2 regions of the Paenibacillus sp. 2RAB27 genome follow, and region 2 is predicted to be linked to the other one. Evidence: a T-box and tRNA genes for the amino acid it is inferred to sense, from the RefSeq annotation. Region 2 holds a T-box; the other holds one or more tRNA genes.

Region 1 (3,419 bases), on a different contig from region 2:
GTTACTATACGTATCAGAGGAGGTGACAAAAATGAGCCAAGAAGAAGAAGTAGTACAACAAAATGAGCAAGAAGAAAACTCTGCTGAATCCACTGAAGAAGTGGTAAGTCAAGAGGCTGAAGAAGTAATCGCTGAAGCGATTGAAGAAGCAGCTGCTGCAGAGGAAGAAGCAGAACAATCCGAAGAATAATGTAACCGTTATCATACATGATCAAATATCCCCCTCAACTTCACAGTTGGGGGTTTATTGATTTTACATACTAAAATTTTTTTTAATTTCAGCGAATAAATATTCTGAACATTCAAATAATACTGGTGTACCAATAAAAAGGAGATGATTTTGAATGGCTAACAGATCAAACACTTTAGTCGTACAAGAAGCAAAGGCAGCACTTGATCAAATGAAGTATGAAGTCGCTCAGGAAATTGGTGTCCCTCTCTCCCCATCTGGTTACAACGGTAATTTGGCAACACGTGATGCTGGCTCAATCGGTGGCAACATCACAAAAAGATTAGTGCAAATGGCTGAACAATCTTTAGGCGGCTACAAACGCTAATCCTTTGATGTAGGAGCAAGCTCAAAAAAGACTGAATCACTCGATCCTCCTTAGAGTGACTTCAGTCTTTTTTCTATTTCCTTCAAATTCCTCTGATTTCCCTTGAATTTCCTCACCAGTTTAAGCTAACATCTATAATTAATCCTCTGGTTTTAGTATGATTACCTTGCTTGGATACCCGAAAAAGGAGTGTTGAAACCATGACCACGCAATACGAAATTTTCCGCGATCCTTTCCGCATGTTAATTCTTCTGGCCACATTAGTGAGCGAAAAGCAAAACGAACCAGCCCTGCAATTTGACAAAGTACCTTTTTTCGAAAATGATACCTTTCTTATTCAGCATGACAAGTTTGTGTATAAGAAAAATCTTACAGAAATTACTTGGTTTCAATTTTTGGGAAGAGACATCGCTTGCAGTAAAGACCTCACACGTGAAGAGTATAACAAAATGTTCGTTGATTGCCTTGCGTCCTTATACCACATCACATAAAAAAAAGAAGGAGCTGATCACTTGGATCTGCTCCTTCGATTATTTCCATTACTTCTTCTTCACTTCTTCTACGAAAACGTCACTTGCGTCGCGCGTGCTTCCGAGCTCAAGAATCGTATATTTCTTCTCGCCGATCATGATCACATCTTCCACTTCAGGTAGTGGGTCGCCAAGGTACACCGTACCTAAATACACATTACTACTCTTTAAACGTAAATTCCAACGATGTTGTTGTTTCGTCATAGCTAATCCTCCCAAACTCTAATGTTCTCAAGTTACCATAAATTCACGCAAGATGAAAGCTATACTAGGAAACATCGCTGAATTATGGTACATTAATTTCACTTCCATGACCAGATCGGAGCCATTCTCCTTCATTCCTCGGTCCAAAAAGAGACGAAAGCCTTATTCCATCCTGCATAAGCTGATTTTTTTCTGGCGGAAGTAACTCCGCCCAACAATTGACAGTCTCTCGGTTTTTTGGTATATTGATACCTGTATCTATAAACGACTTGTTAGCTCAGCTGGGAGAGCACTATCTTGACAGGGTAGGGGTCAGTGGTTCGAGCCCACTACAGGTCATACCGTGAAAGCCTTGATAATCAAGGCTTTTTTCATTTATTTCCAACGCTATTTTCTTCAGTTTTGTACCTTAAATGAGCTACTGGTCATATTCTGGTCATATAGTGATTCATTATAAGGTTAACGGGATTTCATCTATAGGAAATTACCTAATCGTGCTTCCCATAAGCAACATAAAAAAAGCTGACCAGTGTGCGGTCAGCTTTTACTATATTCTACATCCTAGGCAGAAGCGAATTTATTAATGTCAGCAAATATTCTAACACGGTCGTATAGTCCGCTCCGCTTGATACTGCCTCCCCCATAGACAAGCAAAATGTTCTTGCCGTACGACTCAACCTGTTCGCTAAGCCGGTCAACCATTCCTTGACCAAAAAAAATGCGAGTTGGATTTTCAAATTCAAAATTGTTCATAGTTATATCTCCCAAAGTAGTCAATCAAAATCCAAGCAGGATAGCCCTAGCCGGAGCGGCCTCAATTCCCTTCAATTTCAGAGGAGCAAGGATGAAAAAATAGTAGCCTGCGACAACCTCTTTCAATCGCATTTTCCAGAATATGTAACGGCGCATCCAAATGAGCTCCAGTATGGTTATCGATAATAATTCTTGTTTCATAAATGGAACCCGTCTGATAGTCCTGAATGTTGCGAAGCTCCGGACGCTTTTCCGATTCATTGTTAAACACCTGCATATCCGGCTGAATGGTATCTGCTTCAGAAAAAATCATGAAAGCAAAAATTGTCGAAGCAGAAAAATGTAAAAAGAGCCTCCGAATATCATTTTTAAATACATATAATAAGGATAGTGCAGGTCGAATACAATCATTCGACCTACACTCTTTGCAGTTGAGTATAACAATTCTATTTTTTCAGACGAATCACGTTCCATGAAACTTTAGGCAGCTCAGCTGTCAACAGCCCATTGTCTAATTGCACTGTTCTGTTATTATGCGGAACTACTTGATCAGGTTTATCTTGTGAATTCACAGCTTTCAAATCTTCATTTTCCAAAACGATATGTTCGATCGCTTTATAGCCTGCAAATTCTCTAATTTCACATTCCAAAACAAGCGTGCGCTTCTCGTCACGATTAACAGCAAAGATCGTAAGCTCTTCCAGTTCCTCATTGTATACTGCTGCAGATTCAAGATAAGGCACATCCGTGAAATCTTTACTGTCATATACCGGGGACCAGACCAGTGGAAGTAGAGCCGTTCCTCTTCCATATAGCGATGCATGCATAAATGGATAAAAGATAGTCTGGCACCAGCTCGGACCGCCTGTCGTTGTCATTATAGGTGCGATCACATTAACAAGCTGAGCCAAACAAGCCATTTTTACGCGGTCTGCATGCTTCAGCAAAGTGATCAACATACACCCTACGACCAGAGCATCTTCGAAATTATACGTGTCTTCTAGTTGCGCAGGAGCAATTTGCCAAGGAGACATTTTTTTGTCGCTTTCCAAGGAGTGATACCATACGTTCCACTCGTCAAAAGAAAGATGAATTTTCTTTTTGCTGCCTTTTTTGGTTTGTACGTAATCTGCAGTGGCGATAACTGATCGGATGAATTGATCCATATCCATCGTGCGGGCAAGGTAATTGGAAATATCGTTTTGCGGATTGCCATAGTAAGTATGGAGTGAAATATAGTCTACGTGTTCGTAGGTATGCTCAAGCACTGTTGCTTCCCATTGTCCAAAAGTCGGCATTGCGCGGAAAGAACTGCCACATGCGATTAATTCAATAGAAGGGTCCACCCACTTCATCACCTTTGCTGTTTCGCATG
Region 2 (3,419 bases):
GACGGCCGGTTTCGCCGAACTCATAGCTATCAATTAGACGAGTCACATCACGAACGGTCTCATTCAAACGATGCAAAATCCAACGATCTGCTGTCCCTAATGGGCCTGTCAAATCAATATCTGCTGCGTTTACGCCTTCCAAATTCATCAAAGCAAAACGGGATGCGTTCCAAATCTTATTGGCAAAATTACGAGCTTGCTCAACCCGCTCCCAACGGAAGCGCAAATCTTGACCCGGCGTGCTGCTCGTAGAAATCATATAGCGCATGGCATCTGCGCCGTATTTCTCGATTACTTCCAACGGATCAACGCCGTTTCCGAGTGATTTGGACATTTTACGTCCTTCGGAATCACGAACAAGGCCATGCATAAGCACATCTTTAAATGGAATTTGATCCGTAAATTCGAGTCCTTGGAAAATCATCCGCGCGACCCAGAAGTAAATGATATCGTAACCAGTAACTAGGACACTCGTCGGATAGAAACGCTTCATATCCTCGGAATCATTCGGCCACCCTAAAGTGGAGAAAGGCCATAGCGCCGAGCTGAACCATGTATCCAGTACATCGTTATCTTGGTTAAGATTCGTACTTTGACAATGGGAGCAAGCAGTAGCATCCTCACGAGCTACCGTGATTTGACCGCAATCCGCACAGTGCCAAGCAGGAATCCGGTGACCCCACCAAAGTTGACGGGAAATACACCAGTCACGCACATTTTCAATCCAGTTCAAATACGTTTTCTCGAAACGATCGGGTACAAAATTAACACCCTTGCCTGATTTTTGCGCTTCAATCGCTTGATCCGCGAGCGGCTGCATTTTCACGAACCATTGGGTAGACAAGTAAGGCTCAATTACGGCACCACTGCGCTCACTATGTCCAACTTGATGAACGTGCTCTTCAATTTTGATCAGAACACCTTGCTCTTTCAAATCAGCTATGATTTGCTTACGGCACTCAAAACGGTCTTGCCCCTGGTATGGGCCGGCATTCGCGTTCATCGTTCCCGTTTCGTCCATAACCAAAATTTGCGGCAAATTGTGACGCTTTCCTACTTCGAAATCGTTCGGATCATGCGCAGGCGTAATTTTCACCGCGCCGCTTCCGAATTCTTTTTCAACATAATCGTCTGCAATAATCGGAATTTCACGGTTTACAATCGGCAGCAGCAAAGACTTCCCAATGAGGTGCTTATAGCGCTCATCCTTCGGATGAACAGCAACCGCTGTGTCTCCCAGCATCGTCTCAGGACGCGTTGTTGCAACAACGATCGAACCTGATCCGTCTGTTGTTTCATATTTCAAATGGTACAGGGCACCTTGTACTTCTTTGTATTCCACTTCAATATCCGAAAGCGCTGTGCGTGCCGCTGGATCCCAGTTAATAATATAGTTGCCGCGATAAATGAGACCTTTTTCAAACAAGCTTACGAAAACTTCACGAACTGCTTGCGAAAGTCCTTCATCCAAAGTGAAGCGTTCACGTGAATAATCGAGAGAGAAGCCCATTTTGGCCCATTGCTCACGAATCGTATCCGCGTATAATTCTTTCCACTCCCAGACTTTCTCCAAGAATTTCTCCCGCCCAAGATCATAACGTGTTTGTCCTTGTTCGCGAAGCTTCTGCTCTACACGCGTTTGTGTTGCAATACCAGCATGGTCAGAACCAGGCAGCCACAATGTGTCAAAGCCCTGCATCCGCTTCGTACGAATAAGAATATCTTGCAGTGTGAAATCAAGTGCATGCCCGATGTGCAGCATACCCGTTACATTCGGAGGCGGTATCACAATCGTGTAGGTTTCCGCATCTGGACGGTTGCCTGCTTTGAAGAATTCATTTTTAATCCAGTAGTCGTACCATTTACGCTCCGCTTCTTTCGGGTCGTACGTGGTAGGCATTTCCGTTTGTAATTTCGTTTCGGTCATAAAAGTACCTCCATATCTGGCTAGTTGTTATAAACACAAAAAAACCTTTCGCCCCAAAAAGGACGAAAGGTATAGCTTCCGTGGTACCACCTTCATTTCATGCGACTTGCCCCAATAGCAAATAACATGACACTTAAACAGATAACGGCTGCGACCGGAAAATGCTAATGCAGGCGAGAAATGAAACTCGGCGATTGCACTCACATTTACTGCTCCAGGGCGACTTCGATCGGATGTTTCCTGAGGAACCTCTCAGCGCTGCAGTTCCACTCTCTGAAGGGCGTTCCGACTACTACTCCCTATCTTTGCAATTCCATATGTTGGTTTGAAAATGAGTTACACTATATGATATCGAATTATCGACACATAGTCAATAATTTCGACGCCTATTATAAGGATTATTTTCTAGTATTGGGCGGAAAGTTGGAATTTATACTAGGATAAACATAAAGAGCCCCCAGCCGCTATCAGCAGCCAGAAGCTCTTGCCTATGTAACATTATTTATTTGGGTAAATAAATAACTTGCCCCACAACAATATCCTGATCACCTAGACGATTCATCAATTGAAGCTCACGCGTGGTCAGTTGATAGCGCTTCGCGATGGATTCTAAGGTGTCGTCCTTCTGAACGATACATAGTTTGAGCTTCCTGAACTCTTGTGACTCCGATCTGCTCTGAAGGAATAATCGCCGCCACTCTACCGCATCTATCCGCGATTCCGCCTCAAGAGCCGCTTGCGCCTCAGCTTCCGCAAGCCGCTTGTCGGAAAGATACGTGCCTGCCTTAGATAATAGCGATTTGATGCCATATGGGTTAACCTCCACGGCGTCAGTTGCCTTCTTGCCAAAGGCAACTTTCAGTTCCTTTTTTTCCTCTGTAACGACGGTACTATCCGCATGCGGGGTCACTTTCAGCTCGATTTGTTCAAATTCCACACCAATCGTGTCGTCCCCCGAAAAGGATTCCGGCTGAGCCGCAACGACAGTTGGTTCTGGTGCAGCTGCTATCAACGTTGGGGTTGGCGTAGGTATAGGTGTAGGAAGAACAGGTTCTGGTGGTGGTTCAATAACTTGTTGAACTTCTGGAACTGGTTGAACCTGTGGTTCTTGAACATACGGTGCTGGTGTAGGTACAGGTTCTGATACGTAAGGCATGACGGGCTCAGAGCGTGGGTACTCAATTTGATGGACAAACGTAACCTCTTCTTCCTCTCGCCAGCTTTCTTGCGGCACAGATACCATTTCTACACCTTGCAAAGATAGTACACCAGTTACATTAAGACTTCGTGCCGATAAAAGGTCGATATCAAAATTCTCGATCTCCACCTGAATATCTTCTACACGATGAATACGATTCAAGGGCAGCGTAATTTCGACAGGAATCAAATGCTCAAGTGTGCGAGGACTGCCGCCCTCTTCACTGAAGTAGTTGCCTGTAAGTAGTAGATTCCCCTTTAAGATCGCTTGATCATCCAGCGTTATTACTTGAAT

The links. The T-box of region 2 lies ahead of AB4114_RS19695 (valine--tRNA ligase). A T-box ahead of a tRNA ligase gene usually reads a tRNA of that ligase, here a tRNA-Val.
Region 1: it encodes a tRNA-Val, which carries the amino acid that the T-box ahead of AB4114_RS19695 (valine--tRNA ligase) is inferred to sense. The anticodon was not compared.

Annotation. Positions count from the first base shown of each region.
Region 1 covers NZ_JBFRGR010000008.1:156,446-159,864, reverse strand. Annotated here, with positions in the region: gene AB4114_RS14305 (hypothetical protein) at 32-190, shown strand; gene AB4114_RS14300 (alpha/beta-type small acid-soluble spore protein) at 345-557, shown strand; gene AB4114_RS14295 (hypothetical protein) at 758-1,048, shown strand; gene AB4114_RS14290 (hypothetical protein) at 1,097-1,291, opposite strand; tRNA gene AB4114_RS14285 (tRNA-Val) at 1,558-1,630, shown strand; partial or broken gene AB4114_RS14280 (iron-containing alcohol dehydrogenase) at 1,892-2,044, opposite strand; gene AB4114_RS14275 (hypothetical protein) at 2,069-2,245, opposite strand; gene arfA (arabinosylfuranosidase ArfA) at 2,491-3,419, opposite strand, start outside.
Region 2 covers NZ_JBFRGR010000014.1:129,650-133,068, forward strand. Annotated here, with positions in the region: gene AB4114_RS19695 (valine--tRNA ligase) at 1-1,927, opposite strand, end outside; T-box leader at 1,983-2,242, opposite strand; gene AB4114_RS19700 (LysM peptidoglycan-binding domain-containing protein) at 2,430-3,419, opposite strand, start outside.